DNA from 4 places in the Streptomyces sp. NPDC018045 genome. Region 4 is predicted to be linked to each of the others. Evidence: riboswitches for the same ligand, from Rfam matches in the RefSeq annotation. Region 4 holds a riboswitch; each other region holds the start of a gene.
What was found. Region 4 has a riboswitch for cobalamin ahead of ACH4EB_RS04400 (CoA-acylating methylmalonate-semialdehyde dehydrogenase). Riboswitches for the same ligand answer to the same signal wherever they lie in the genome.
Positions count from the first base shown of each region.

Region 1 (7,355 bases), on a different contig from region 4:
TGGCCCGCCGGGGTGCGCGTGGGTGGTGCGCGCGTGGCTGCCGTCACCGTACGGGCCGGGCGCGGAGCCGTGGGGCGGACCCCCGCCCTCCGGTATCCGCCATGTCGGACTGCGGGCACGGCGGCAGGGATTGACCGGGCATCGACCGTCTTGTACGGATCTCCCGATACCCTTCCGTGGATCTCTCATGCACGCAGCCATCCGGGGGAATTCCTGGGGGAACCATGGCCCGTGACCACGATCGCCTGTCCGGCCCGCAGCGGCTGCCCTTCCCTCCGTCCGGCCCGCAGCAGCCGCCCCGCCATCCGCCCGGCCCGCAGCGGCCGCACCACCGACCGCGCGGCCGTCGGCGCACGCTGACCGCCACGGCCCTCGCGCTGGCCACGCTCACCGGCACCCACGCACGCCTCCACCGCCCTGCCCGCGGTGCCCGCCGCCGGGGCCGCCGCCAAGCCGGCCGGGCACGACGTCTCCTCGCACCAGGGGAACGTCGACTGGAAGGCCGTACGGGCCGAGGGCGGCCGCTTCGTGTACGTGAAGGCCACCGAGTCGACCTGGTACCGCAACCCGTACTTCCCGCGGCAGTACCGGGGCGCGCGCAAGGCGGGCCTGCTGCACGGCGCCTACCACTTCGGCGTGCCGAACGCGTCCTCCGGCCGCGCGCAGGCCCGGCGCTTCCTGCGGCACGGCGGCGGCTGGAAGGCGGACGACTGGACGCTGCCGCCGGCGCTCGACATCGAGCGCCATCCGTACGACCGGGAGCACCCCTGCCACGGGATGAGCGGCACCGCGCTGGTCCGGTGGATGCGCGGGTTCAGCGCCGAGGTGCTGCGCCGGACGGGGCGGCGGCCGGTGATCTACACGACGGCCCGGTGGTGGAACGGCTGCCCCGACGGCAGCCGGGCGTTCGCCGCCACCCATCCGCTGTGGCTGGCCCGCCGGCACGGCAATCCGGGCGAGCTGCCCGCCGGCTGGGCGTATCCGAGCATCTGGCAGCACGCCGGGGCCGGCGCGCTGCCCGGCGACCAGGACCGGTGGAACGGCACGGCCGCGGGGTTACGGCGCTTCGCGCGCGGCTGACGCGGCGGCGGCCCGGGGCGGCGCCGCGCTGGTGCCGAGGGGGCGGACGGGGTTCCCGCGCCGGTACGCGTGGGGCCCGGGTGGCGGCACGGGCGCCTCCGCGCCACCCCTGCGGGGGCGTCACTGCGGCGCCCGCCCCAGTTCACCTTCCGTTCACCCGTCGTCCGTACGGTCCCGAGCGTTACTGACCATCGAACTGATTGCCTGGGTGAATGGAACACATCACGCTTCTCATCGGGATCGTGATCGTCACGGCCTTGGTGTTCGACTTTACGAACGGCTTCCACGACACGGCCAACGCCATGGCCACCACCATTTCCACCGGGGCACTGGCGCCCAAGGCGGCGGTGGCGATGTCGGCGGTCCTCAACCTGCTCGGCGCGTTCTTGTCCGTGGAGGTCGCCAAGACCATCTCCGGCGGGATCATCGACGAGGCCGCCGGCATCAGACCAGAGGTGATCTTCGCCGGGCTGGTCGGCGCCATCATCTGGAACCTGGTCACCTGGCTGGCCGGACTCCCCTCCAGCTCCTCGCACGCCCTCTTCGGCGGTCTGATCGGCGCGACCCTGGTGTCCGTCGGCACGAGCGGCGTGCACGGCGGCGCCGTGGTCATGAAGGTCCTCGTCCCGGCGGTCGCCGCCCCGATCGTGGCCGGTCTGGCCTCGATGGCCGCGACCCGGCTGACCTACCGGCTGGCCCGCGGCCGCGCCGAGGAGGACACCGCCAAGGGCTACCGCGCCGGGCAGATCGCCTCGGCCGCGCTGGTCTCCCTCGCCCACGGCACCAACGACGCCCAGAAGACGATGGGCGTGATCACCCTCGCGCTGATCACCGGCGGCGTCGTCGCCCCGCACGCCGACCCGCCGCTGTGGGTCATCGCCTCGGCCGGCCTGGCCATCGCGCTCGGCACGTACCTGGGCGGCTGGCGGATCATCCGCACGATGGGCAAGGGCATCACCGACATCCAGCCGCCGCAGGGCTTCGCCGCCCAGACCGGTGCCGCGGCCACCATCCTGGCCTCCTCCCACCTCGGCTTCGCGCTCTCCACCACCCAGGTCTGCTCCGGCTCGGTCATGGGCTCGGGGCTGGGCCGCAAGGGCGGCGTGGTGCGCTGGTCCACGGCGGGCCGGATGGCCGCCGCCTGGGTCCTGACGCTGCCGGCCGCCGGGCTGGTCGCGGCGGGCGCCGCGCTCCTGGCGGACCAGGGCGACTGGGGCATCGCGACCGTCGCCGTCCTGGCGCTCGCCGTCTGCGGCGTGATCTGGGCGCTCTCCCGGCGCAAGCCGGTGGACCACAGCAACGTCAACGAGGGCCCGGCAGCGGAGCCCGCGGGCGTCGTCACCACCGCCCTGCAGGCCGTCTCGCCGCCGCCCGCCGGTCCGGTCGTGACCGGGCCCGCCACGGCCGTCACCACGATCCCGGCGCCCGCGATGGCCGAGGCGCCGCTCGCGGACCCGGTCGGCGCCGACCCGGTGATCGCCGATCCGGTCACCGTCCACCCGCACGAGACGCGTGCCCAGCGCCGCGCCAAGGCCGGCTCGGCCGCCGGCTGACCAGGCCGCCCGGCTCCCGCCGCTTCCACGGCCTCCCCCGCTTCCACGAAGGAACGAGAACGCAATGAACATCGACTGGGCAGCGCTCGGCCAGGTCTTCGGCGTCACGCTGTTCGTGACGGTCGGGATCGTGGGCCTGTTCACCCTCGGCATCGTCGGCACGTCGCGCAAACCGCGGCAGGAGGGCACGCCGGTGACCGCCGACGGGCCCGACGCCCCCGGCGGCGCGGCGCGGACCGGTGCGTACGTCTGCTTCGCGCTGTGCGCGGCGGCCGTGGCGTACGGGATCTACCTGATCGTCGCGACCTGAGAGCCGGCCACGGCACGGCCCCCGGGGCGTCCGGTGACCGCGGTACCCGCCGCGTCCACCGGGCGCCCCGTCGCCGTGTCCGGGCACCGCGCCGTCTGTGTCCTTGCCCACAGGCCCTGCCACGGCTCCGCCCCCAGGTCAAGCGTGAGTTGACGGGCTTCGCGGAGCGTGGTGGACTGCCGGAGCCATTCGGCGACAGATGAGGAAGTCCGGTGAGAATCCGGCGCGGTCCCGCCACTGTCACCGGGGAGCGCCCCTCCACCAAGGGCCACGGTCCGCGTCCCGCGACGCAGGTTCCCGTACGGACTGGAAGGCCGGGGGAAGTGCCGATCCGGGGAGCCAGGAGACTCTCGTCGCCGTACCCGTCGAACCAGGGCGCGGACCCTGAGTGAGGACCTACCGCCATGCCCGGCCGCAGTTCGAGAGCCCCTGGACGTACGCCCGTACTGCCCCTCCGAGGCGCGACGGCGGTCTGATCCGATGCGTGCCGAACACGCCGGCTACGCGTGCGGCGCGGCCCTCGGTTTCCTCGGCGACCTGGCCGTGGGCGACCCCCGGCGCGGCCACCCCGTGGCCGCCTTCGGGCGGGCCGCGGCCGCCGTGGAACGCCGTCTGTGGCGCGACCACCGCGGGCCCGGCGCCCTGCACACCGCGCTGCTCGCGGGCGGTACCGCCGCCGGTGCGGCGCTGCTGGAGCGCGCCGTGCGCCGCTCCCCCGCCGCCTTCCCGGCCTCCGTCGCGCTGACCGCCGCCGCCACCTGGGCGGTGCTGGGCGGCACCTCGCTGGGCCGCGAGGCGCGGGCCGTCGGCGGTGCGCTCGCGGCGGGCGACCTGGACGTGGCGCGCGAGCGGCTGCCGCACCTGTGCGGGCGCGACCCGCAGGCCCTGGACGGGCAGCAGATGGCGCGCGCGGTGGTCGAGTCCGTCGCCGAGAACACCTCGGACGCGGTGGTCGGCGCCCTGGTGTGGGGCGCGGCCGCCGGTGTGCCGGGGCTGCTGGCCTTCCGCGCGGTCAACACGCTGGACGCGATGGTGGGGCACAGGTCGCCGCGCTACCGCCGCTTCGGCTGGGCCGCGGCGCGGCTCGACGACGTGGCCGGCTTTCCCGGCTCCCGGCTGTCCGCCGCGCTGGCGGTGCTGGCGGGGCCGGACCGGCGGGGCGCGTGGCGCGCCTGGCGGCAGGACGGCCCGTCCCACCCGAGCCCCAACGCAGGCCCGGTGGAGGCGGCGTTCGCCGGGGCGCTGGGCGTACGGCTGGGCGGCACGCTGGCGTACGGCGGCCGGGTCGAGCACCGCCCGGTGCTCAACGGCGGCACCGGGCGCCCCGTCGCGGTCCCGGACATCGAACGGGCCGTGCGGCTGTCGCGCCGGGTCAGCGCGCTGGCGCTGACGGCCACGGTCGCGGGCCGGCTCGCGGCCGGGGCGGTACGGCGGGCCCGTACGGCCGGGAGGGCCAAGTGAGCAGCAGTGCGGACGGCGAGGAGTGCCACGTGAACGGACCGGGTCAAGCACCGCTCGGCGGGGGGCTGCTGGTGGCGGGCACCACGTCCGACGCGGGCAAGAGCGTGGTGACGGCGGGCATCTGCCGCTGGCTGGCCCGCAAGGGCGTGAAGGTGGCGCCCTTCAAGGCGCAGAACATGTCGCTGAACTCGTTCGTGACGCGCGAGGGCGCGGAGATCGGGCGGGCGCAGGCCATGCAGGCCGCCGCGGCGCGCGTCGAGCCGAGCGCCCTGATGAACCCGGTGCTGCTGAAGCCGGGCGGTGACCGCAGCAGCCAGGTCGTGCTGATGGGCAAGCCGGTGGGCGAGCTGAGCGCGCGCGGCTACCACGCGGGGCGTCAGGAACAGTTGCTCGGTACGGTCACGGACTGCCTCCAGGAACTGCGGCGTACGCATGACGCGGTGATCTGCGAGGGCGCGGGCAGCCCGGCGGAGATCAACCTGCGGCGCAGCGACATCGTGAACATGGGCATCGCTCGGGCCGCGCGGATACCGGCCGTGGTGGTCGGCGACATCGACCGGGGCGGGGTGTTCGCCTCGTTCTTCGGCACCACGGCGCTGCTGTCCCCGGAGGACCAGGCGCTGGTCGCGGGCTATCTCGTCAACAAGTTCCGGGGCGATGTGACGCTGCTGGAGCCGGGCCTGGACATGCTGAAGGAGCTGACCGGGCGGCCGACGCTCGGGGTGCTGCCGTTCGCGCACGGCCTGGGCATCGACGAGGAGGACGGCCTGAGGGTGTCGCTGCGCGGCGCGGTCCGCGAGAGCGTCGTCGCGCCGCCGCACGGCGCCGACGTGCTGCGGGTCGCGGTGGCCGCCGTACCGTTGATGTCGAACTTCACGGACGTGGACGCGCTCGCCGCCGAACCGGGTGTCGTGGTGCGCTTCGTGGACCGCGCCGAGGAACTGGCCGACGCCGACCTCGTCGTGCTGCCCGGCACCCGCGGCACCGTCCGGGCGATCCGGTGGCTGCGCGAGCGCGGCATCGCGGACGCGGTGCGGCGGCGCGCGGCGGAAGGCCGTCCGGTGCTCGGCATCTGCGGCGGCTTCCAGATGCTGGGCGAACGCATCGAGGACGAGGTCGAGTCGAAGGCCGGGACGGTGGACGGGCTGGGCCTGCTGCCCGTACGCGTGCGGTTCGCGGCCGACAAGACCCTGGCCCGGCCGTCCGGCGAGGCGCTGGGCGAGCCGGTCGAGGGATACGAGATCCACCACGGCGTGGCCGAGGTCTCCGGCGGCGAGCCCTTCCTGGACGGCTGCCGGTCCGGGGCGGTCTGGGGCACCCACTGGCACGGCTCCCTGGAGAGCGACGGCTTCCGGCGGGCGTTCCTGCGTCGGGTCGCCGCCGACGCGGGCCGGGCGTTCGTCCCCGCGCCGGACACCAGCTTCGCCGCGCTGCGCGAGGAGCAGCTCGACCGGCTCGGCGACCTGATCGAGGAGCACGCGGACATGGAGGCGCTGCTGCGGCTCATCGAGGACGGGGTGCCGACGGGGCTGCCGTTCGTGCCGCCGGGGGCGCCGCCGATACCGCAGCCGTCGTTCCGCGCTCCGGCGGCAGCCGACGCGGCCACCGCCCCACCCGCACACCGCACGTCCCTCGAAGGGGGTACTCCCTGATGGCATCGGTCCCTTATCCGTTCACCGCGGTCGTCGGCATGTCCGACATGCGGCTGAGCCTGCTGCTCAACGCCATCTCGCCGGCCATCGGCGGGGTGCTGGTCCGCGGCGAGAAGGGCACCGCGAAGTCGACGATCGTACGGGGCCTGACGGCGCTGATGCCGGACGTCCCCGTGGTCACCGGCTGCCGCTTCTCCTGCGACCCCGCCGCGCCGGACCCGGCGTGCCCGGACGGCCCGCACGAGGCGGTCGGCGCGGAGGAGCGCCCGGCCCGCATGGTCGAGCTCCCCGTCGGCGCCTCCGAGGACCGCCTCGTCGGGGCGCTGGACATCGAGCGGGCCCTGTCGGAGGGCGTGAAGGCGTTCGAGCCGGGCCTGCTGGCGGACGCGCACCGCGGCATCCTGTACGTCGACGAGGTCAACCTCCTCCACGACCACCTCGTCGACCTGCTGCTCGACGCCGCCGCCATGGGCGCCTCCTACGTGGAGCGCGAGGGCGTCTCCGTACGGCACGCGGCGCGCTTCCTGCTCGTCGGCACCATGAACCCCGAAGAGGGCGAGCTGCGGCCGCAGTTGCTGGACCGCTTCGGGCTGACCGTGGAGGTCGCCGCGTCCCGCGAGCCGGACCAGCGGGTGGAGGTCGTGCGGCGCCGGCTGGGGTATGACGCGGACCCGGCGGGTTTCGCGGCGCGCTGGGCCGCCGAGGAGAACGACCTGCGGGAGCGGATCGCCGCCGCGCGGGCGCTGCTGCCGGATGTGGTCCTCGGCGACGCGGTGCTGCGGCAGATCGCCGCCGTGTGCGCCGCGTTCGAGGTGGACGGCATGCGCGCGGACATCGTGATGGCGCGTACCGCCTGCGCGCTGGCCGCCTGGGCGGGCCGTACGGACGTCCGCGAGGAGGACGTACGGCAGGCCGCCCTGCTGGCCCTCCCCCACCGGCGCCGCCGCAATCCGTTCGACGCCCCCGGCCTGGACGAGGACAAACTCGACCAGGTGCTGGAGGAGTTCGGCGCGGACGAGGACGACGATCCGGAACCCGACCCGGACCCCGACGGCGGCCCGGAGGACGGCCCCGACGGGCCGGGTGGCGGGCAGCCGCCGCAGGACGGCGACGGCGGTACGGACGGGCCGCCGGGCGAGGACGCCCAGGCACCGCACGACCAGCCGCAACTGCCCGAGCAGGCGCCGGCTCCGGAGGCGGACCCGGCACCCGCCGACCCGAAGGCGCAGTCCCAGGGCGCGGCGGAGGAAGCCCCCGGTGGCGGCGGCGAGAAGGCCGCCGTCGGGGCGGGTGAGCCGT
Region 1 is NZ_JBIRFL010000024.1:59,411-66,765, forward strand. Features, by position in the region: gene ACH4EB_RS32070 (GH25 family lysozyme) at 427-1,080, shown strand; gene ACH4EB_RS32075 (inorganic phosphate transporter) at 1,293-2,633, shown strand; gene ACH4EB_RS32080 (hypothetical protein) at 2,698-2,943, shown strand; cobalamin riboswitch at 3,143-3,293, shown strand; gene ACH4EB_RS32085 (cobalamin biosynthesis protein) at 3,424-4,404, shown strand; gene ACH4EB_RS32090 (cobyric acid synthase) at 4,434-6,056, shown strand; gene ACH4EB_RS32095 (putative cobaltochelatase) at 6,056-7,355, shown strand, end outside.
Region 1: linked by a shared signal. The riboswitch ahead of ACH4EB_RS32085 (cobalamin biosynthesis protein) and the one ahead of ACH4EB_RS04400 (CoA-acylating methylmalonate-semialdehyde dehydrogenase) in region 4 are both predicted to bind cobalamin.

Region 2 (7,355 bases), on a different contig from region 4:
GAATCCGCCCGTGTGCGTCATCGGGAACCAGTGGTCCTTCCGTGAGGTCGTCGTGAACAGTGGGAGCGGGGGGAGGGGCGCTCCGTCCGCGCCGCAGCGCGAGCAGGAGCGGTGGCAGCAGGACGCACTGGGCCGCGGCGAAGAGCCAGAACCAGCCCGGGTGCCCGGCGCGTTCGCCGAAGCCGTAGAGCTGCCCGCCCAGGACGCCGCTGGCACCGGCCCCCAGCCCCGCGGCGAGCCGCTGCTGCCCGAAGACCACGGCATCCGAACGCGGACTGCGGCGCAGGGCCTCCAGGTCGTTCTTCAGGAAGAGCACGATGTCGCCGAGCGTGATCAGGACGCCGCCCGCCAGCAGGGCGGTCCGCGTCCCCGACGCCAGCACCGCCATCCCGGCGGCCAGCCCCGCGAATCCGACCGCCAGGGCGACGGGGTAGCTCATCCGCCGGATGCCGTCCGAGGCGAGCGGCTGGACGACGATGACCAGGACGAAGCAGGTCAGGAGCACGAGGCTGTAGAACTCGCTGGAGGCCCGCGCCACGGCGTACACGGCGAGGTAGTGCTGGAAGTGGAAGTACAGGTAGAACGCCAGGCCGTTGGCGACGAAGGGGAGGACGGCGATCCCGGCCAGCAGCCCCTGGCCGGCCGCGGGAACGTGGACGCGGCGCTCCTCCTCCCGCCCCACGGCCGGCAGCCGTGCGTGTCCCACGGCGACCACGGCGAACAGCGCCGTCACCACGGCGAACAGCGGGCCGGGGGACGACAGCACGAACGGGCCCGCGACGACCGGCCCCACGGCCATCCCCGCGTTGAGCGCCGCGTTGCCCGCGGAAAGGAACCCCGGCCTGCGCTCCTCGGCCACACCGTGCACCAGGTACGCCTTGTTGGCCGGCAGGTACAGCGCGGCGCCACAGCAGGTCAGGATCAGCGCCCCCACCGCCATCGGGGGCCAGCGCAGCGCCGCCAGGAACGCCGCGAAGCCCGCCGTGCGCACCACCAGCGCCCAGACCATCGTGCGCCGCAGCCCCACCCGGTCGGCGAGCGCCCCTCCGAGGACCCCGCCCGAGAACTGCACGAGGGACGCGGCGGCCAGCACCACACCGACCGCCCCGAGCCCCATCCCCAGCCGCTCGTGCAGGAAGACCGACATGAACGGCAGGACCATGAAGCTGCCGAGCGGAATCAGGAAGGAGCTGAGCAGCAGGAAGCGCAGCGGCCCGGTCAGGGTGGACAGTGTGGCGCGCAACCCGCGGCCGCCGCCGTCGCGTTCAGCCACCGGAGGCCCGGTGCGCCGCTGTGACCGCCGTACCCGCAGGGGCCGCCGCGTCCGCCCCACCCGCCGCACCCGCCTCGTCCGTCCCGCCCAACGCGTCCGTCCCGTCCGCTCCGTCCGCCGCAGAGAACGGTTCCGTCAGGACGCGTACGGCGTTGGCGGCCGCGACGGCGCAGTGGGTGGCCAGTTCGGCGGTCTCCGCCTCCGCGTAGACGATCCCCGCGTAGCCGCGGCTGTCCCCCAGGTGCTCGACGCGATCGCCGACCCGCTTGACCGGGTACCAGGCGGGGGAGCCCGGCATGTCCGGCAGCCGGCCGAGTCCGGCGACGCCGGTGAACACCCCCGGCTGCTGCGGGTAGCCGAGGACGAAGGCCGAGGCGGGGCCGCCGGGCAGCGCCGCGTCCATGAGCCCGGGGCGGACTCCCAGCGCCGCCTCGACCATCGCCTCGTACACGTTGACGCCGAGGGCCCGGCACAGCCCCTCACCGACGAGCGCGCCGCCGATCCGCGGATTGATCTCCACCACTTCCGGACCGGCCGTGGTCAGGGCGAACTCCACATGGGCGAACCGGTCGGTGTAGCCGATCGCGGCGAGCACCTCGTCCAGCCACCGCTCCAGAGCGGCCCGGCGCGGTTCCGGGAAGGCGACGGGGAACGCGGTGATCTCCTCCCGGAAGTGCGGCTCGGGCGACATCAGCCGGCTGGAGACACCCAGCAGTCGGGTCCGTCCCGCCCAGGTCAGCGTCTCCGCGCTGTACACGGGGCCGGAGAAGTACGGCTCGGCGAAGAGGCGGCCCTTCAGCTCCCGCCCGGCGGCCTCGGCCAGCGCCGCGTCCAGCTCGCGCTCGTCCCGTACCAGCCAGACGTTCTGACTTCCGGTGCCCGCGGTGTCCTTGAGGATCGCCGGCAGGCCCACGGCCTTCACCAGCAGCTCGGCCGTCGCCGGGTCGCCGCTGTCCGCCTCGGCCGCGCGGGACCGGGTCAGGCCGGCCGCGAACAGCCGGTCCCGTACGGCGGCCTTGTCCCGGGCCAGCCGCAGTACGGACGGGTCGAGGCCGGGGAGGCCGAAGCGGGCGGTGAGTGCGGCGCCGACCAGCATCCAGGTGTCGGTGGAGCTGATCAGGCCCCGCAGGTCCGGGGTCCGGCCGAGCAGCTCTGCCACCAGCTCCGTGTCGAAGGTGTCGGTCTCCACCACCTCGACGGCGTCCGCGGGCAGCCTCTCCAGCTCGTGCGCGTAGTACGCGGGGTCGCGGGTCAGCAGCCGCAGCGGCTCGCCGAGCCGCCCGGCGGCGCGCGCCAGGCGGCCCAGCCCGAAGGTGAGCGATTCCAGGCAGACCACGGTCATGCGCGGGTCTCCTTACGGGGCAACGGCCAGGGGGCGCGGTTCCACGCCATCGTCGACCAGGGCATGGACATCTCCTCGGGACCGCCGACCTCGGTCGGCTTCAGCGCGGTCAGGTCCGCGGCCTCCCGGTGGCGGGCGTAGACCCGTTCCACGTAGCGGTGGCCGGTGTCGGCTCCGATCACCAGATGGAGCCGGTCGGGGTGGCGGCGGGTCTCGTACGCGGCGGTCAGGTACGCGGCGCCGGTGGACAGCCCGGCGAAGACGGCGTGCTCGCGCAGCAGGGCGACGGCGCCGGACATGGCGTGGGTGAAGTCCATCCAGTGCACGGCGTCGTACAACTGGTGGCGGACGTTGTCGAACGGGATCGAGGAACCGATACCGGCGATGATCGCCTCCGGGTCGTGGTGGTCCTGGCTCCCGAAGGTGACGCTGCCGAACGGCTGCACCCCGACCAGCCGGACGTCGGGATCACGGCGCCGCAGATGCGCCACCAGGCCACCGGTCGAGGCCCCCGACCCGACCCCGCCGACGACGGTCAGCGCCCGGTCCGGCAGCGCCGTGGCCACCAGGTCCGCGACCTCCCCGTAGCCCAGGTAGTGGATGTCGTCGTGGTACTGGCGCATCCAGTGGACGCCGGGCCGCTCGGCGAGGATCTCCCGTACCCGCCGGACCCGCAGTTCCTGGTCGAGCTTGAGATTCCGGGACGGTCTGACCTGTTCGACCGTCGCGCCGAGGATTTCGAGCTGGGCGAGCGTCGTGGCGTCGACGGTGGTCGAGGCCACGATGTGGCACCGCAGGCCGTAGCGGTGGCAGGCCAGCGCCAGGGCGTAGGCGTAGATGCCGCTGGAACTGTCGATCAGGGTCTGCCCGGGGCGGATGGTGCCCCGGTCGAGCAGGTGCCGGACGGCCGCCAGCGCCGAGTAGATCTTCATCGACTCGAACCGCAGCAGCACCATGCCGTCCGACAGCCGGACGAGGTCGGGGATCTTCAGGGCATCGGCTATGTGGGGGTGCGTCACGCGTAGCCTCCTTGGGCGAATGAGCACTGGTGGCCGAGCGACCGGAAGAAGGCGGACAGCTCGCCCTTCAGGGCCGGCGCCGGACGGCGGCTGAAGAGGTAGCCGATGAGGGAGCCGGTGTGGGCGACGAAGAGGCCGTCCGCCCCGAACTCCTCGCGGTGGGCCAGTACGGCGTCGAAGCTGTGCTTGGGCAGCACCTCCTGGGACAGCGCTCCGCTGAAGGTCGCGGCCCGGGCCACGGCGGCCGGGTCCCCCGAGGCGAAGCCCTTGAGGAGGTCGGTCAGACACTTCTCGTACTCGGTGGCGCAGCGCCGGTAGTGCCGCCGCAGGAGCGGGGTGACCGCGGCGGTGTCCACCGTGCCCGGCTCCATGACGAAGGCGGTGTGGAAGCCGATGCCGGTGCCCAGCCGCCGTACGACGCGGTGCCGGCCGCTCAGGTAGAGCGCGAACTCGTCGAGGAACACACTGTCGGCCCGCTCTATCGCCGACAGGACGCGGAGGACGGCCCCCGTGTCGTACGGCAGGGAGAAGACCCGGAACAGACAGCGCAGCGTCGCCACGATGTCGGCCGTCGAACTGGCCATGCCCACACCGACGCGCAGGTCCGAGTGGGTGCTCCAGCGGCCGGGCGGCAGCGTCAGGCCGGAGTGCTCCAGGAAGAGCCGCGCGGCCGTCGCCGCCTTCTCACCGAGCGGCGGTGCGTTCCCGGGGGCGGCGCCCGGCGTGAAGTACACCCAGGAGTGGCGGTCGACGGGGAACGACACGATCGCGATGTCCCGGTCACCGTCCCCACCGGAGTGCGACGGGCCTTGGTAGAGCTCGCCCAGCGTCCCCTGGCAGACGCCGGAGACGCACCCCGCCGATGCGCCACCGGACGCGGTCAGCATCGGTCACCGCACCACGGCCGTGCCTGGGCAGGCCGTCGGCCGCCCCGGAGGTATGCCTCGGTCACGAACACGCCCTCTCTCGCCGCACCCGGTCCGGGGAATGACCGGTGAGTGAAGAGGACGGGCGCGCCGTACGCGCGCCGCTCCGCCCGCACCGCCGACCCAGCCCTCGAGGTCACCGTGGACAGCGCGTGCGTCCGTGCCCGCACGCGCGCGGTCGGCAGGTATCCGGACTCGTGGGCACGTCGGCCGGGCCTTCCGGCGACACCTTCCGGCCGCCGCCTCCCGCACCCTTCGGCCGGGTCCGGTGCTGTTGGCGGCCTTCGCTCCCACTCACCGCTGCGGGACAGTCCCGGATTCCCACCGGGTTTCCCTCTTACGACGCGCCACGGTGGCGCGAACCGACTGCGCACATCAGCGTAGAGGCGCTTCGGCCACCGCAACAGGGAGACCTGCGTGGTTGTCTCGATCGGCACCGCTGACAGGGCGCGCGATGTGTGCAGTACGGGATCGCCGCCCGCGGACGCCTGTCACCTGGGGCCCTGCCGTGCAGCACACCACCTGTGACCCGGCTCAAACATGTCACCTCGGCTCGGGTCGGCACGGTCCCGCGGCAGATTCATTCGCCGTGCCCGGGGAACGGTTCGAGCCGGCGGCCCCGGCTGGAGGTGCCGCGTGGGAGCCCCGGGACGAGGAGAGGCGGGCCCAGGGCCGTCATCGGGCTCCTTCCCGGACGTTCGGCGGCGGCCGGGACCGGCCCTGCGGCCACCTGACCGTCCTGACCGCCTTCCTGCCACGCGAACCCGGGACGGATGATGATGGAGGCCGCACCCCCGCCGTGCGGGTCCTCCGCACGGCGCAACGGGCTGCCGAACAGGAGGCGTTGGCCATGCGTATCCCTGGTCCCGAGCCCCGGCCGGACGGCGGCGTGGGAGCGGTCGCGGCGGCGGGCGGACTGCACACCTACCAGCTACGGCTGCACGCGGAGTACGGGCCCGTCGTGCGGTTCCAGCTTCCGGGCGCGGAGACGGCCGTGTCGGTCGCCGACCCCGTACTGCTGGAGGCCACGGCCCACATCGACAAACGGCCGGAGCGGCTGTTCGCGTTCCTGGACCCGCTGTGCGAGGCCGGCAACCTCCAGGTGCTGCCGGCCGAGGAGCACACGCCCTGGCGACGCGTCCTGCTGTCGGTGCTGGCCGGGCGCCCGTCCCACGAACGTCACTGCGCACGGTTCACCGCGCTGGCGACCGGCCTCGCGGACCGCTGGGACGAGCGGGCGGGCCGCGGGCCCGTCGCACTGCAGAAGGACCTCACCGCGCTGTCGCTGCGGATGATCTGTGCTTATGCGCTGGACGGTGAGGCCGCGGACCCGGACGGCGTCGTCGCGGCCTTCGAGGAGGTGCTCACCGAGTACCTGGGGCGGCTGTACCAGGTGCCGGTCCCGGGCACGCCGGAGGAACGGGCCGAGCGGGCGGCCCGGGCCCTCGCCCACCTGCGGAAGACGGTGGACCGGGCGGTCGCGGCGCACCGCTCCGGCGGCCGCACGGACCGCAGTGATCTGATCGGGGCGCTCGTCGAGGCCGGTGAGCGCCCGGCGCGGATCCGCGACACCGTCATGGTGACGCTGCTGGCCGCCCACCACACCACCGGTGTGGCCGTCTCCTGGACCCTGCACCTCCTGGGACGCCACCCCGAGGCGGCCGAACGTGTCGCCGCCGAACTGGACCGGGTCCTCGGCGACCGCACGGTGCCCGAGTACGCCGATCTGCGGCGCCTCACCTACCTGGACATGGTCCTGAAAGAGGCGATGCGGCTCTACCCGCCCGGCCCCTACGGCGCGCGGGAGACGACCGGGCCCCTCGTCCTGGGCGACCACGAGATCCCCGCCGGGACGACGATCTTCTACCCGTTCTGGGCCGTCCACATGAACCCCGATTACTGGCCCGAGCCCGAGAAGTTCGTACCCGAAAGGTTCGCCCCGCGGGAAGTGGCCGAGCGGCCGCGGCTGGCCTACATCCCGTTCGGCATCGGGCCGCGAAGCTGCGAGGGCGCCCAACTCGCCATGGTGGAGGCCGAACTGGTCCTCGCCGTCCTGCTCAAACGCTTCCGCTTCCGGCCCGCGCCCGGACACCGGGTGACGCCGATCGAACGGTTCGTGCTGTGGGCGGCCGATGACATCCAGATGCTCGTGAGCCCGCGTGACACCGTGCCCCATCGGTGAACTACGCCTTCTGACGGGCCTGTTGTGCCGTGAAGCCGGGTATGCATGGGGCGGCAGTACCGGTGCGAGCAGGGGAGTGGCCATGACGGAGTGGTTATTGGCGTTCGACGCGGGCTGCGGCGTGTGCGGCGATGCGGCCGCGAGAATCGGCGGCCTGGCCCACCACCGGCTGACGATGGTGGGACTCGGGGAGGAACCCGTCCGTGCCCTGCGGCGGCGGGCACTGGGCGACGACCCGCCGTTCGCGCCGACGCTGCTGGCCGTGGACGGCGACCGGGTACGGGCCTGGACGGGCCCGGCCCTGTCGGTGCGCCTGTGCCGCCTTCTGGGGCCGGTCGGCTCGCTGCGGGTGGCCCGGGCCCTGAACCGCACCGACGCACTCGTGCACGGCGACCGGCGCAGACTCCTCAAGGCCGTGCCGGGCCTGGCGCTGGGCGCGTTCCTCGTCTCCGGTGGGCTCGCCGCGCCGGCCATGGCCTCGCCCGGCCGTCGGATGACGGCCGCCGGCGCCGAGGAGTGGGCCGCCGGGCTCGAACGGCTCCCCACCGGCTACCGCGAGGTGACCGCGCTGCCGATGCCGCGGCGCCGGGCCGTGTACGCGCGCCTCCCGGAC
Region 2 is NZ_JBIRFL010000029.1:20,307-27,661, reverse strand. Features, by position in the region: gene ACH4EB_RS33780 (MFS transporter) at 1-1,273, opposite strand, end outside; gene ACH4EB_RS33785 (class I SAM-dependent methyltransferase) at 1-21, opposite strand, end outside; gene ACH4EB_RS33775 (ATP-grasp domain-containing protein) at 1,266-2,615, opposite strand; gene ACH4EB_RS33770 (cysteine synthase family protein) at 2,612-3,634, opposite strand; gene ACH4EB_RS33765 (hypothetical protein) at 3,631-4,521, opposite strand; cobalamin riboswitch at 4,723-4,942, opposite strand; gene ACH4EB_RS33760 (cytochrome P450) at 5,411-6,742, shown strand; gene ACH4EB_RS33755 (bacteriocin fulvocin C-related protein) at 6,825-7,355, shown strand, end outside.
Region 2: linked by a shared signal. The riboswitch ahead of ACH4EB_RS33765 (hypothetical protein) and the one ahead of ACH4EB_RS04400 (CoA-acylating methylmalonate-semialdehyde dehydrogenase) in region 4 are both predicted to bind cobalamin.

Region 3 (7,355 bases), on a different contig from region 4:
CCGCGAAGCAGATCAGGTTCAGCAGGAAGCGGCGGCGGTCGGCCTTCGACTCCAGCCGGTCGATGGACTCGACCGAGTCCATCCACTTGAAGCAGAACTCGGCCTTCTCGCGGATGGAGGGGATGTTCTCCACCGCGGCGAACGCGGCCGCGCGGTCGTCCGGATCGGGCAGGTAGGTGTCCAGCAGCGTCAGATAGAACTGGACGTGCACGGCCTCCTCGAAGAGCTGCCGGCTCAGGTAGAGCCGCGCCTCGGGGGAGTTGATGTGCTTGTAGAGCGTCAGGACCAGGTTGTTCGCCACGATCGAGTCGCCGGTCGCGAAGAACGCGACGAGCCGGCCGATCATGTGCTGCTCGCCGGGCGACAGCTTGGCGAGGTCGGCCACGTCGGAGTGGAGGTCGACCTCCTCCACGGTCCAGGTGTTCTTGATCGCGTCCCGGTAGCGGTCGTAGAAGTCCGGGTAGCGCATCGGGCGCAGGGTCAGCTCGAAGCCCGGGTCGAGGAGGTTCTTGCTGCCGGTGGTGGCGGTGTGCGAGGCGGCCGCGGACGTCTCGGGGGTGTCGTTCTTCTCGGGTGCGGTAGTCATGGTTACTGGCATGCCTCGCAGGACTCGGGGTTTTCCAGGGAGCAGGCGACGGCCTCGGGATCGGCCGCCTGAGCGGGGACGGGAGCGGGCTGCGCGCCCCCGCCGGTGCCGCGCGCGGACTGGGCGATACGGGTCGCCGGACGCGAGCGGAGGTAGTACGTGGTCTTGATGCCGCGCTTCCAGGCGTACGCGTACATCGAGCTGAGCTTGCCGATGGTCGGGGAGGCCATGAACAGGTTCAGCGACTGGCTCTGGTCGAGGTAGGGCGTACGGTCCGCCGCCATGTCGATCAGCGCGCGCTGCGGGATCTCCCAGGCCGTGCGGTACAGCTCGCGGATGCCGGCGGGAATCCAGTCCAGCTCCTGCACCGAGCCGTTGGCCTCGCGCAGCGCGTCACGAGTGCGCGCGTCCCACAGGCCCAGCGCCTTCAGCTCCTCGATCAGGTACGCGTTGACCTGGAGGAATTCGCCCGACAGCGTCTCGCGCTTGAACAGGTTCGAGACCTGCGGCTCGATGCACTCGTACACGCCCGCGATGGAGGCGATGGTGGCGGTCGGCGCGATGGCCAGCAGCAGCGAGTTGCGCATCCCGGTCGCCGCGATACGGGCGCGCAGCGCCGCCCACCGGTCCGCCCAGCGCGGCTCGGCGTTCGGGTAGTGGTCGGGGTGCAGCACGCCGCGGGCCGTACGGGTCGCGGACCAGGCCGGGTGCGGGCCGTGCCGCTCGGCGAGGTCGGCGGACGCCTCGTACGCCGCGAGCATGATCCGCTCGGAGATGCGGGTGGACAGCTCCCGCGCCTCGGGCGAGTCGAAGCCCAGCCGCAGCCGGAAGAAGACGTCCTGGAGGCCCATCAGGCCCAGGCCCACCGGGCGCCAGCGGGAGTTGGAGGCGCCGGCCTGCTCGGTCGGGTAGAAGTTGATGTCCACCACGCGGTCCAGGAAGGTCACGGCGGTGCGGACCGTGGCGTCCAGCCGCTCCCAGTCCATCTCACCGTCGTCACCCAGGTGGGCGGCGAGGTTGACCGAGCCGAGGTTGCAGACGGCGGTCTCGCCGTCGTCAGTGACCTCCAGGATCTCGGTGCACAGGTTCGAGGAGTGCACGACCTTGCCGGGCTCGGCGGTCTGGTTCGCGGTGCGGTTGGCGGCGTCCTTGAAGGTCATCCAGCCGTTGCCGGTCTGCGCGAGGGTGCGCATCATCCGCGAGTACAGGACGCGGGCCGGGACCTGCTTGACGGCGCGGCCCTCGGCCTCGGCCTTGCGGTACGCGGCGTCGAACTCGTCGCCGTACAGGTCCACCAGTTCGGGCGCGTCGCTGGGGGAGAACAGCGACCAGTCGGCGTCGGCCTCCACGCGGCGCATGAACTCGTCGGGGATCCAGTGCGCGATGTTCAGGTTGTGGGTGCGCCGGGCCTCCTCGCCCGTGTTGTCGCGCAGCTCCAGGAACTCCTCCAGGTCCGCGTGCCAGGTCTCCAGGTAGACGCAGGCGGCGCCCTTGCGCCGGCCGCCCTGGTTCACGGCCGCGACCGAGGCGTCCAGGGTGCGCAGGAACGGCACGATGCCGTTGGAATGGCCGTTGGTGCCGCGGATCAGCGAGCCGCGGGCGCGGACCCGGGAGTACGACAGGCCGATGCCGCCGGCGTGCTTCGACAGCCGCGCCACCTGGTGGTAGCGGTCGTAGATCGAGTCCAGCTCGTCCAGCGGGGAGTCCAGCAGGTAGCAGGAGGACATCTGCGGGTGCCGGGTGCCGGAGTTGAACAGCGTCGGCGAGGAGGGCAGGTACGACAGTGTGCTGGTCAGCCGGTACAGCTCGGCGACGTCGGCCAGGGCCCGCTCGCTGTGGTCCTCGGCCAGGCCACAGGCCACCCGCAGCAGGAAGTGCTGCGGGGTCTCGATCACCTGGCGGGAGATCGGGTGGCGCAGCAGGTAGCGGGAGTGCAGGGTGCGCAGGCCGAAGTAGCCGAACCGGTCGTCCGCGCCGTCCGCCAGGGCGCGCTCCACCAACTCGTCCAGGCGGGCCGCGTGGGTCCGTACGAACTCCGCCGTGCTGTCGGCGATCAGGCCCTCGCGGTGGCCGACGGCGACGGAGGCCGAGAAGGCGGTCGCCCCCTCCGCGGCCGCCTCCTCGGCGATGGCGCGGGTCAGCAGGCGGGCGGCGAGCTTGGAGTACTGCGGCTCGTCGCCGATCAGGCCGGCCGCGGCCTCCATGGCCAGCGAGCGCAGCTCGGCCTCGTCGGAGCCGGGGTGGCGGCCGCGCAGCGCGGCGGCGGCGATCTTGCCCGGGTCGGTGGCGGGCAGGTCGGCGGTGAGGTCGGTCAGCGTGCGCAGCAGGGCGGCGCCGGGGCCGTCCTCGGCCCGGCCGCCGGTGCCCTGCCGGGGCTGCGTGTCCTTCGCGGGCTGCGCGACCTGCTCGGCTGCTGCGGGCTCCGTTGGCGCGATGGTCACGTGCTGCTCTCCCTCACTCGGCGAGGGTCCGGGGAGGGCACGGCGGCGCGTGCGGGCGTGCGGCGCCCCCGGCACGGCAAGGGGCGCGCGGGCACACCGCGCAGCGTCCACCGGTCCAACCCGCGAGACCCGGACGTATCGACGTCCGCGCCGGTTCCGGCGTGGACGTGCTGTGGGCAGGTCTTCGGACTCACGGGTGCGGTTTACGCACTTCGTACACCGTTGCGGGACAGTTCCGGATTCGCACCGGATTCCCCTGCGACGACAGCGAGCACGAGCATACATCTTGTGCTGCCTCGTGCACCCACCCCCATATCTTGTGTCGCGTTGGCGCGGGGTTGTCCGAAGCCGTGGTATTCGGCGGCCGTTCGGGGCGCGCTCCGGGGGTGGGCCGGGACCTCCGAGAGGGTGTCACGAGGCGGCTGCGAGGCCGTTCCCGGGGGGTTCCGAAGCCGTTGCCCGGCCGTTCCGAACGGCCTGGACAGCGGCTGATGCAGGGGGCGTATTGGTGGCGCGGAACGTCCCTGATGCGTTGACCGGGCCCCCTGAAGCGTATTGGCTCCTTGTCTGCTCCGTCGGCCGGCGGGGCGGGTGGGGGCCTTGTGTGAGGGGGGAAACATGCGAAGAACGGGTGGGGCGCGTGGCGCCGTGCGCGTCGTGGGTCTGGTGGCGGGAGCGTGTGCCGTGGCGGGGGTGCTGCCCGCGTCCGGGGCGGCCGCTTCGCCTGCGGCCGGGGTCACCGAGCGGGTCAGCGTGGCCGCGGACGGAACGCAAGGAAACGGTTTTTCCGGGGATCCGAAGCTCAGCGCGAACGGGCGGTTCGTGGCATTCACCTCGGAAGCCACCAATCTGGGGCCCACGGACACCAACGGCCACCAGGACGTCTACGTCAAGGATTTACGGACGGGAAAGGTCGACCTGGTCAGCGTCGGCAGCGACGGCACGCTCGGCGACGGCCTGTCCGGCTCGCCCGAGATCAGCGCCGACGGCCGGTACGTCGCCTTCTACTCCAGCGCGGCGAACCTGGTCAGCGGCGACACCAACGACGAGGGCGACGTCTTCGTCCACGACCGCCGCACCGGGCGCACCACCAGCCCCACCGCGGGCGCCGGGAAGTCCCCGTACGGGTACGGGGTGCAGAACTTCGCCCTCAGCGGCAGCGGCCACCGGCTCGCCTTCGGCTCTCACCGCCCGGACCTGGTGCCCGGCGACACCAACGAGAGCCTGGACATCTTCGTTCACGATGTGCGGGCGGGAACGGTACGACGGGTGAGCGCGGCGAGTGACGGCACCCAGGCCGACGCCGCGTCCGCCTTCCCGTCGATCAGCGCCGACGGCCGCCGGATCGCGTTCACCTCGAAGGCGCGGAACCTCACCCCCGCCGGGCCCGGCTTCCGCCGGCCGCCGCCGCAGGACCCCATGTACGTCCACGACCTGGACACCGGACGGACCCGGCCGGCGAGCCTGAGCACCACGGACGCCGTCGTCGGCGTGTCGCCGTCCCCGGGGCTCAGCCCCGACGGCCGGTACGCGGTCTTCTCCGCCCTGGCCGCGGACGTGGTGCCGGACGACACCAACGGCACGTACGACCTCTTCGCCCGCGACCTGGAGCAGGGCACCACCCGGCTGCTGTCCCGCGCGCACGACGGCTCCCAGGGCAACGGCTGGTCCTCCGACGGGCGGCTCAGCGCGGACAACCGGCGGCTCTTCTTCACCTCCGCCGCCACCAACCTGGTGCCCGGCGACACCAACGGCCAGGTCGACGGCTTCGTCCGCGACCTGCGGACCGGGCGCGTCGAGCGGATCAACGTCGGTGCGGGCGGCGGCCAGTCGGCGTCCTGGACGAACACCGCGGCACCCGACGCCACCGGGCGGCTGGCCGCGTTCGACTCACGCGACGCCGGGCTGGTGCCCGGGGACACGAACGGGACGGGCGACGTCTTCGTCCGCCGGCTCCGGCACTGACGTACCGGCCCGCCGACGCGCCCGCGTGCCGCGACACCGGCGCGCGGGCACGGGCCGCACCCAACGCACCGACCAGGAGGGGAACCGACCATGAGGCCCACCCGCACCACCGCACGAAGACTCACCGCAGTGACGGGCGTGTGCGCGCTCGCCGCGCTGCTGCCCGCCACGACGGCCGGCGCCCGGTCCGCGCCGCCGCCCGGCACCGAGCGGGCCAGCGTCGCCGCCGACGGCACCCAGGGCAACGGCGGCTCGTCCGGCTCGGCGCTCAGCGCCGACGGCCGGTACGTCACCTTCGACTCCGCCGCGACCAACCTGGTGCCCGGCGACACCAACGGGCAGTCGGACATCTTCGTCAAGGACCTGAGGTCGGGCGCCGTCGAACGGGTCGATGTGGCGAGCGACGGGGCCCAGGCCGACTCCTGGTCGTCCACACCCACCATCAGCGCCGACGGCCGCTACATCGCCTTCCAGTCCGACGCGACGAACCTGGTGCCGGGCGACACCAACGCCGACACCGACATCTTCGTCCACGACCGCCGCACCGGGCGGACCGGGAGCGTCACCGTCGACGGGCGCCCCCCGCAGGGCAAGCAGGGCTCCCAGATGCCGGTGATCAGCGCCGACGGCCGGTCCGTGGCGTTCGCCTCCAGCCGCGAGGACCTGGTGCCCGGCGACACGAACAAGGCCCAGGACATCTTCGTCCGCGACCGCGGGACGGGCGCCGTGCGGCGGGTGAGCGTCTCCGTCACCGGTGAGCAGGCCACCGGCCCGTCCGCCGGCCCGGTGCTCAGCTACGACGGCCGCAAGGTCGGCTTCACCTCCAAGGCACAGAACCTGCCCCCGGCCGCCGCGCGGCCCGCTCGCGGCGAATCCGACCTGCGCAAGCCGCACAGCTACCCGTTCTTCCTGCACGACCTGGACACCGGCCGCACGAGCGTGGCGAGCCTCAGCTCGACCGGCGAGACGGTCGGCGCCTGGAACGCCTCGCTCAGCCCCGACGGCCGCCACGCGGTCTTCTCCAGTCAGTACGGCGAGGTGGTGCCCGGCCATCCGGCCGGCCGCGCTGATCTGTTCGTACGCGACCTGGTCAAGGGCACGACGGAACAGATGACGTACACCCACGACGGCAAGCAGCCGCAGTCGGGCTCCTCCGGCCACGGCGTGCTGTCCGCCGACAACCGCCGGCTGTACTTCCAGTCCTCGGTCCCGGACCTGGTGCCCGACGACACCAACGGCGCGCAGGACGTCTTCGCGCGCGACATGCGGACCGGCACCGTCGAGCGGGTCAGCGTCGCCGCCGACGGCTCCCCGGCCCAGGCCTGGTCCTTCAACGCCTCCACCGACGCCACGGGCCGCGTCCTCGCCTTCGACTCCGACGCGGCGAACCTGGTCCCCGGGGACACGAACGGAGTGGCGGACGTGTTCGTCCGGCGGATGGGACGGTAACGCGGACGACCGGCCCGGCCGCCGCTAAGCGGCCCGGTCGAGGTCGCAGGTGAACGCCCACAGCGTGATGCCCGGTACGGGAGACCAGTCCCGCTCGGGTATGCGCGTGAACCCGATGCGTTCGTACATGCGGTGGGCGGTCAGGATGTGCGGCATGGCGGAGAGCATCATGCGGGACAGGCCGAGCGAGCGGGCGCGGTCCATACAGGCGCGCACCAGCGCTTCACCGATCCCGCGCCCGCGGCCGTCGGGGGCGACGGCCAGCATCCGGAACTCGCCCTCGTCCGGCCGGGCCGTCTCGGCGTACGGACTGCCGGGGGCGGCGAAGGTCACCGCCCCCAGCACCGCGCCGTCCGCGTCGACCGCCGCCAGCACCTCGGCGTGCTCCGCCCGGTGCGCGACCTCGCGCAGCTTGCCCGCATACGGGTCGTCGGCCCCGAACGCCAGCAGCCCGTCCGCCGCGTAGGCCGCCACGAGGAGGTCGCCGATCCGCTCGAACTCCGTCGGCCGCGCGGGCCTGATCGTGATATCCATGAGGCAAGTGTGCACCGGGGGTGTGACAACGGCCCCCGGCAGCGCACCGGCCCCTCAGCGCCCCGCCGGCACCCCCACCGTGGCCGGGGGCAGCTCGGCCTGGACGCCCTTGTCGCCCGCGTCCGCCGTGTAGTCCTCCGGGGACGTCTCGTCGATGCCGTCCGGGGCCTTCGTGGCGCGCAGGACGACCGTGAGGACGACGGTGACCAGGACGTTCAGGACGAACGCGGTCAGGCCGACATAGCCGATCTCGCCGATGCCGGGGATCTCCGTGCTGGAGCCGCCGAAGTGCTTCTGCGTGGGACTGGCCACCCCGTACGCCGCGACCGTGCCGTAGACCATGCCGGCCGCCCAGCCGGCCAGCAGCGCCCACCGGTGGA
Region 3 is NZ_JBIRFL010000013.1:36,735-44,089, forward strand. Features, by position in the region: gene ACH4EB_RS25505 (ribonucleotide-diphosphate reductase subunit beta) at 1-586, opposite strand, end outside; gene ACH4EB_RS25510 (ribonucleoside-diphosphate reductase subunit alpha) at 589-3,027, opposite strand; cobalamin riboswitch at 3,185-3,325, opposite strand; gene ACH4EB_RS25515 (TolB family protein) at 3,850-4,992, shown strand; gene ACH4EB_RS25520 (TolB family protein) at 5,083-6,441, shown strand; gene ACH4EB_RS25525 (GNAT family N-acetyltransferase) at 6,466-6,975, opposite strand; gene mctP (monocarboxylate uptake permease MctP) at 7,030-7,355, opposite strand, start outside.
Region 3: linked by a shared signal. The riboswitch ahead of ACH4EB_RS25510 (ribonucleoside-diphosphate reductase subunit alpha) and the one ahead of ACH4EB_RS04400 (CoA-acylating methylmalonate-semialdehyde dehydrogenase) in region 4 are both predicted to bind cobalamin.

Region 4 (7,355 bases):
CGCCACGGCAGCGAGGGTGAGGGAGGGCCGCCAGCCCCAGCTCAGGGTGCGGGCGCCGATCAGCGCGGCGATGACGCCGCCGACCGAGAACACCGCGTGAAAGGCCGACATCACGGGGCGGCCGTAACCGCGCTCGACCTGAACAGCCTGGGTGTTCATGCTGACGTCCAGGCAGCCGTTGCCGAAGCCGAGGGCCAGGAGGGCCGCCGCCAGGGTCCACGGCGAGTCGGCCACGCCGGGCAGGAAGACCGTGGCACTGCACAGGGCGCCGCCGGCCAGCACGATGGCGCGACTGCCGAACCGGTCGGCCGACGCCCCGCAGAGCTGCATGCCCGCGAAGGCGCCGGCGCCCAGGAAGAGCAGCAGCCAGCCCAGGACGGCATGGCTGATGCCGACCCGGTGCTCGATCGCGGGGATGTGCACGATCCACATCCCCATGACGAAACCGTTGAGCGCGAAAGCCACGAAGGTGCAGGCGCGCGCCGTACGCAAGCGCCGCGACGGCGGCGACCCGGTGATGGAGGCAGTCGATTCACTCATCGCGGCTGACCATAACGCACAAAAGATGTGTGCGTAAGGCTTGGAAGGGCTTCCGGCACCTTCCGGGGCGGGCTGGCGACAGAGGTGTCCGGACGGCAGCCGCGCACCGCGGCCGATACGCAACTGCGCGCCTGTGGAACGTGGTTGGGGAGCGAGCACCCGCGGCCCGCAGGGTCACACGTGCACGATGTTCACGCCCGCCGCGCGCATCTCCTCGACCACCGGCGTGCCCTGCGCCGCGTCGGTCACCACCACGTCGAGCTGTTCGACCGAGCAGATCCGGCCGAGCGCCACCCGTCCCAGCTTCTCCGCGGTGGCCACCAGGATGATGCGCCGCGCCGCCCGCGCGGCGACCCGCTTCACGTGCACGTCGTCCAGGCTGTAGGCGGTGGCCCCACTGGCCGCGTCCACCCCGCAGGAGCCCAGGATGAAGGTGTCGTAGCGCAGGTCCTCGAAGGTGCGCAGCGCCGCCTCCCCGTAGAAGGACAGCTCCCCCGGCCGGACCTGGCCGCCGGGGAGCAGCAGGCGGATGCCCTCGTGTTCGGCGAGCGGCATGGTCGCGTGCAGGGACAGCGGGGTGACGGTCAGCCGGCGGCCCGCCATGGCGTGGGCGACGGCCACCGCCGTGGTGCCGGTGTCCAGCGCGACGGTCTCCCCGTCGTTGAGCATCCGCACGACCACGTCGGCCAGCTTCGCCTTGGTCTCGCCGCCCACCATGGACCGCACCGCGTACGGTGGCTCGACCCCGCTGAGCAGGGCGGTCACCGCGCCGCCGTGCACCCGGCGCAGGGCGCCCCGGGACTCCAGGAGTTCCAGGTCCCGGCGGATGGTCATCTCCGACGTCTCGGTGGAGCGGGCGAGTTCGGCCACGGAGACCCGGTTGCGCTCGGCCAGCAGGGCCAGGATGAACCGGTGGCGTTCGGAGACATTCATGTCGCTGATGTAGCACATCAACACGCCCGCTGCGACTTCCTCCCCGCCCCTCCGTTGGGCTCCGCGCCCTGTCAGGGCGCCGGCGGGTGAGATACACCCATGCCCCATGCCGAGTGTGCACTCAAACGCGCATTTTGTGAGTACGGGCCCGGAACGTAGCGGCTTTCTTCGAGGTGATGTCATGACCGCGGTGCTCTTCGACATGTTCGGCGCGATCGCCCGGCAGCAGTCCCCCGCCGCCTGCGCCCGGCTGGGGGAGACGGCGGGAGTCCTCGGCGACGCCTTCCGGGAAAGCCACTGGGTCCTGCGGCGGCCTGACGACCGGGGTGACCGGAACGGCGCGCAATATGGGTGAGAGACCGCCGAAGCGCTCGGGACGCACAGCAAGGCGCCGGCCACCGTGCGGCCGCTGGAGATCCTCCAGCGCGGTCTGCGGATCATCGGGGCCGGCCGGAAGGGCCGTCGGGGCCTGCCCGCACGAGGCCCGTCCCCGCCGTACGGGTGGCGCCCCTGCCCCCGCCCCGCCCCGCGCCCCGGCAGCCCCGCCACCCGCAAGATCTCCAGCACCCCTGGACTTACTAGGACGTCCAACTATATGTTCGTGGCGAAGGCCCGCGGTGCAGGGAAGCCGGTGTGAGTCCGGCGTGGTCCCGCCACTGTGACCGGGAAGTGCGACGCCGAGCAACACGCCACTGACGCAGGTGAGTCGGGAAGGCGGGCGGCGCGCGATGATCCGGAAGCCAGGATACCGGCCGCGGGTGTTGTTCCGTGTTGTCCACGAGGATGGAGCAGACACGCATGGCACCGGTGCGTACCCACAGCCCAGGTGATCCGGTCCGGCCCGCGGCACCGCCCGCGCGCTGACGGTTTCGCGCCTTTCGCGTCCCACGGCCCCGCCACGGTCCGCGCGTCATCCGCGCCGCCCGTGGGCCCGGCCGTGCCATCCCCGGATCTCACCTGACGAGAGCAGGCCCCCCATGGTCCGAGAACTGACCCATTTCATCGGCGGCAAGCACACACCGGGAACATCGGGTGCGTACGGCGATGTGTACGACCCGAACACCGGCACGGTGCAGGCCCGCGTCCCGCTCGCGGACCGGGCCGAGACGACGGCCGCCGTCGCCGACGCCGAGGCCGCCCAGCCGGAGTGGGGCGAGTGGAATCCGCAGCGGCGCGCGCGGGTGCTGCTCAGGTTCCTGCACCTGGTCGAGGGCGAGCGGGACGCGCTGGCGCGGCTGCTGTCGAGCGAGCACGGCAAGACGGTCGCGGACGCGCACGGCGACCTCCAGCGCGGCCTGGAGGTGGTGGAGTTCGCCGCCGGGATTCCGCACCTGCTCAAGGGCGAGTTCACCGACAACGCCGGGACCGGCATCGATGTGCACTCGCTGCGCCGTCCCATCGGCGTGGTGGCCGGCATCACCCCGTTCAACTTCCCGGCGATGATTCCCCTGTGGAAGCTCGCGCCGGCCATCGCCTGTGGCAACGCGTTCGTGCTGAAGCCGTCCGAGCGGGCGCCGTCCGTGCCGTCGCGGCTCGCCGAGCTGTTCCTGGAGGCGGGGCTGCCGCCGGGCGTCCTCAACGTCGTCCACGGCGGCAAGGAGTCGGTGGACACGCTGCTGGAGGACCCGCGCGTCGAGGCGCTCGGCTTTGTGGGCTCCACGCCCGTCGCGGCACACATCTACGCGACGGCGGCCGCGCACGGCAAGCGCGCCCAGTGCTTCGGCGGGGCCAAGAACCACCTGATCGTGATGCCGGACGCCGACCTCGACCAGGCGGTGGACGCGCTGGTCGGTGCCGGGTACGGATCGGCGGGCGAGCGGTGCATGGCGGTCTCGGTCGCCGTACCGGTGGGCGAGGAGACCGCCGACGCGCTGGTGGCCCGGCTCAAGGAGCGGATCGGCACGCTGCGCATCGGCCGCTCCGACGACCCGCACGCGGACTTCGGACCGCTGGTCAGCCGTGACGCGCTGGACCGGGTCCGGGCCTATGTCGACCTCGGGGTCACGGAGGGCGCGGAACTCGTCGTGGACGGCCGGGGCTTCAGCCTGCCGGGCCACGAGGACGGCTTCTTCGCGGGCGCGTCGCTGTTCGACCGGGTCACCCCGGACATGCGGATCTATCAGGAGGAGATCTTCGGCCCGGTCCTGTCGGTGGTGCGGGCGGCGGACTACGAGGAGGCGCTGCGGCTGCCCACGGAGCACCCGTACGGCAACGGCGTGGCCGTCTTCACCCGCGACGGGGACACCGCGCGGGACTTCAGCCGCCGGGTGAACACCGGCATGGTCGGCGTGAACGTGCCGATCCCGGTACCGGTCGCGTACCACACCTTCGGCGGCTGGAAGCGGTCCGGCTTCGGCGACCTGAACCAGCACGGCCCGGACGCGGTCCGCTTCTACACCCGTACCAAGACCGTCACCTCGCGCTGGCCCTCCGGGGTCAAGGAGGGCGCGAGCTTCACGATCCCGACGATGGGCTGAGGACGATGAGCGTCATGACCACCGCCACCACGGCCGCCTCGCTGACCTCGCTCACCGCGGATCAGCTCGCCATCGCCGAGACGACACTGGATTTCGCACAGGAGCACATCGCGCCGCACGCCGTGGCCTGGGACCAGGACAAGCACTTCCCCGTGGACGTGCTGCGCAAGGCCGCCGGACTCGGGCTCGGCGGGATCTACGTACGGGAGGAGCACGGCGGCTCCGCGCTCGGCCGCGCGGACGGTGTGCTGGTCCTCGAAGTGCTGGCCACCGCCTGCCCGTCCATCGCGGGCTACCTCTCCATCCACAACATGGTCGCCTGGATGATCGACCGGTACGGCGACGACGCCCAGCGCGCCCGCTGGCTTCCCGGCCTGTGCGCGATGGCGGATCTGGGCAGCTACTGCCTGACCGAGCCGGGCGCCGGGTCCGACGCGGCCGCGCTGCGCACGCGGGCGGTGCGGGACGGCGACGCCTATGTGCTCACCGGCGTGAAACAGTTCATCTCCGGTGCGGGGGCCGCGCAGGTGTACGTGGTGATGGCCCGTACCGGCGAGGAAGGGCCGGGCGGCATCTCGGCGTTCGTCGTCGAGCGGGACGACCCGGGCCTGTCGTTCGGCGCCAACGAGAAGAAGATGGGCTGGAACGCGCAGCCCACCCGGCAGGTGATCCTGGACGAGGTCCGCGTCCCCGCGGACCGGCGGCTCGGCGCCGAGGGCGACGGCTTCCGCATCGCGATGAGCGGCCTCAACGGCGGCCGGCTCGGCATCGCCGCCTGCTCCCTCGGCGGCGGGCAGAGCGCCCTGCACGCGGCGCAGGCGTACCTGGCGGACCGGGAGGCGTTCGGGGGGCGGCTGCTGGACGCGCAGGCGCTCCAGTTCCGGCTCGCCGACATGGCGACGGAGCTGGCCGCCGCCCGCGCGCTGGTGCGCCAGGCGGCCGAGGCTCTGGACCGGGCCGATCCGCAGGCGCCGCAGTTGTGCGCGATGGCCAAACGGTTCGCCACCGACACGGGCTACTCCGTGGCCGACCGTGCGCTGCAACTGCACGGCGGCTATGGCTACCTGAGTGAGTACGGCATGGAGAAGATCGTCCGCGATCTTCGGGTGCACCAGATCCTGGAAGGGACGAACGAGATCATGCGTGTGATCGTGGCCCGCGGGCTGACCGGGGCGGCGGCCCGCGGCTCCCGCGCCGGGGCCGGGGCGGGAGCGACCCGATGACCGGCGACCCCGTACGCGACGGCTCGGCACCGGACGCCGCCCGCGACAGCTCCGTACTGCTGCGGACCGAAGGCCGGGCCGCTTACCTGACCCTCAACCGGCCCCAGGCCCTCAACGCCCTCGACCACGGCATGGTGCGCCGGATCGACGCGGCCCTGGCCGCGTGGGCGCACGACCCCGCGGTGGAGACCGTCGTGATCACCGGCGCGGGTGAGCGCGGGCTGTGCGCGGGCGGCGACATCCGCGCCATCCATGAGGACGCGCGGTCCGGCGGCGGCGCCGCGTCCGCCGCGTTCTGGCGCGACGAGTACCGGCTCAACGCCCGTATCGCGCGCTACCCCAAGCCGTACGTGGCCGTCATGGACGGCATCGTGATGGGCGGCGGCGTCGGCGTCTCGGCGCACGGCAGCGTGCGGATCGTCACCGAGCGGTCCAAGGTCGCCATGCCCGAGACCGGCATCGGCTTCGTGCCGGACGTCGGCGGTACGTATCTGCTGGCGCTCGCGCCCGGGGAGGTGGGCACGCACCTGGCGCTGACCGGGGCGCCGGTGCGGGCCGGGGACGCGCTGCTGTGCGGGCTCGCCGACCACTTCGTCCCGTCGGAGCTGGTCGAGCGGCTGGCCGCGGACCTGGCCGCCGGCCCGGCGCCCGAGGTGCTGCCCCGGTACGTGCGGGAAGCGCCCGAGGGCGAACTGGCGGACCGGCGGGAGTGGATCGACCACTGCTACGCCGCCGGCACCGTCGAGGAGATCGTGGACCGGCTGCTCGGCAGCGGCGTCCCGGAGGCCAAGGAGGCCGCCGAGACGATCCTCGCCAAGTCCCCCACCTCGCTGAAGGTCACCCTGGCGGCGCTGCGCCGGGCCCGCGGTCTGGGGCCGCTGGAGCGGGTCCTGGACCAGGAGTACCGCGTCTCGTGCGCGGCGCTGGCCTCGCCGGACCTGGTCGAGGGCATCCGCGCGCAGGTGATCGACAAGGACCGCGCACCGCGCTGGTCCCCCGCCACCCTCGCCGAGGTCACGGACGAGGACGTGGCCCGGTTCTTCGCACCGCTCGGCGACCGGGACCTGGGGCTCGCCGACGGTGCCGGTACGCAGGAGGTGCCCTGGTGAGCGCGGCGACGGGGAACGGGAACGGCGGGGCCGGCCCGGTCGGGTTCGTCGGGCTCGGGAACATGGGCGGGCCGATGGCCGCCAACCTGGTCCGGGCCGGGTACCGGGTGGCCGGCTTCGACCTCGCGCCGAAGGCGCTGGCGGCGGCCGCCGAGGCCGGTGTCGAGCCCGCCGGTTCGGCGACCGAGGTGGTGGCGGACGCGGACGTGGTGATCACCATGTTGCCCGCCGGGCAGCACGTCCTCGCCCTGTACGAGGACGGGGGCCTGCTCGCGGCGGCCCGGCCCGGCACCCTGTTCATCGACTGCTCGACCATCGACGTGGCCGACGCCCGCGCCGCCCACGAGGCCGCCGTACGCGCCGGCCACCAGGCCCTGGACGCCCCGGTCTCGGGCGGCGTGGTCGGGGCCGGGGCGGGCACGCTGACGTTCATGGCGGGCGGCGACGCGACGGAGTTCGCGCGGGCCGAGCCGCTGTTCGCGGTGATGGGCCAGAAGGCGGTGCACTGCGGCGCGGCGGGCGCCGGGCAGGCCGCGAAGATCTGCAACAACATGATCCTGGGCATATCGATGATCGGGGTCAGCGAGGCGTTCGTCCTCGGCGAGCGCCTGGGCCTGTCCCACCAGGCCCTGTACGACGTGGCGTCCACGGCCAGCGGACAGTGCTGGGCGCTGAGCGTCAACTGCCCGGTGCCCGGCCCGGTGCCGGGCAGCCCCGCCGACCACGGCTACCGGCCGGGCTTCGCGGCGCCGCTGATGGCCAAGGACCTGGGCCTGGCCGCCAACGCGGTCCGCTCCGCCGGTGTGGACGCGGAACTCGGCCTGCGCGCGGCCGCGTTGTACGCGGCGTTCGCCGAGGGCGACGGCGCGGCGGAGGACTTCTCCGGGATCATCCGGACGATCAGGCAGCGGTCCGGCGGCACGCCGCAAGCACCGGCCACCGAACAGAACGGGACCCCCGCATGACCGACACCACCCCGCACACCGACACCACCCCGCACCCCGGGACCGCCCCGCGCGCGGACGGCCGTACGCGGCCGTACGAGACGATCCTCGTGGAGCGCACCGGCCGTA
Region 4 is NZ_JBIRFL010000002.1:69,143-76,497, reverse strand. Features, by position in the region: gene ACH4EB_RS04415 (MFS transporter) at 1-540, opposite strand, end outside; gene ACH4EB_RS04410 (DeoR/GlpR family DNA-binding transcription regulator) at 715-1,473, opposite strand; gene ACH4EB_RS04405 (hypothetical protein) at 1,655-1,828, shown strand; cobalamin riboswitch at 2,059-2,245, shown strand; gene ACH4EB_RS04400 (CoA-acylating methylmalonate-semialdehyde dehydrogenase) at 2,451-3,950, shown strand; gene ACH4EB_RS04395 (acyl-CoA dehydrogenase family protein) at 3,956-5,173, shown strand; gene ACH4EB_RS04390 (enoyl-CoA hydratase/isomerase family protein) at 5,170-6,282, shown strand; gene mmsB (3-hydroxyisobutyrate dehydrogenase) at 6,279-7,247, shown strand; gene ACH4EB_RS04380 (enoyl-CoA hydratase) at 7,244-7,355, shown strand, end outside.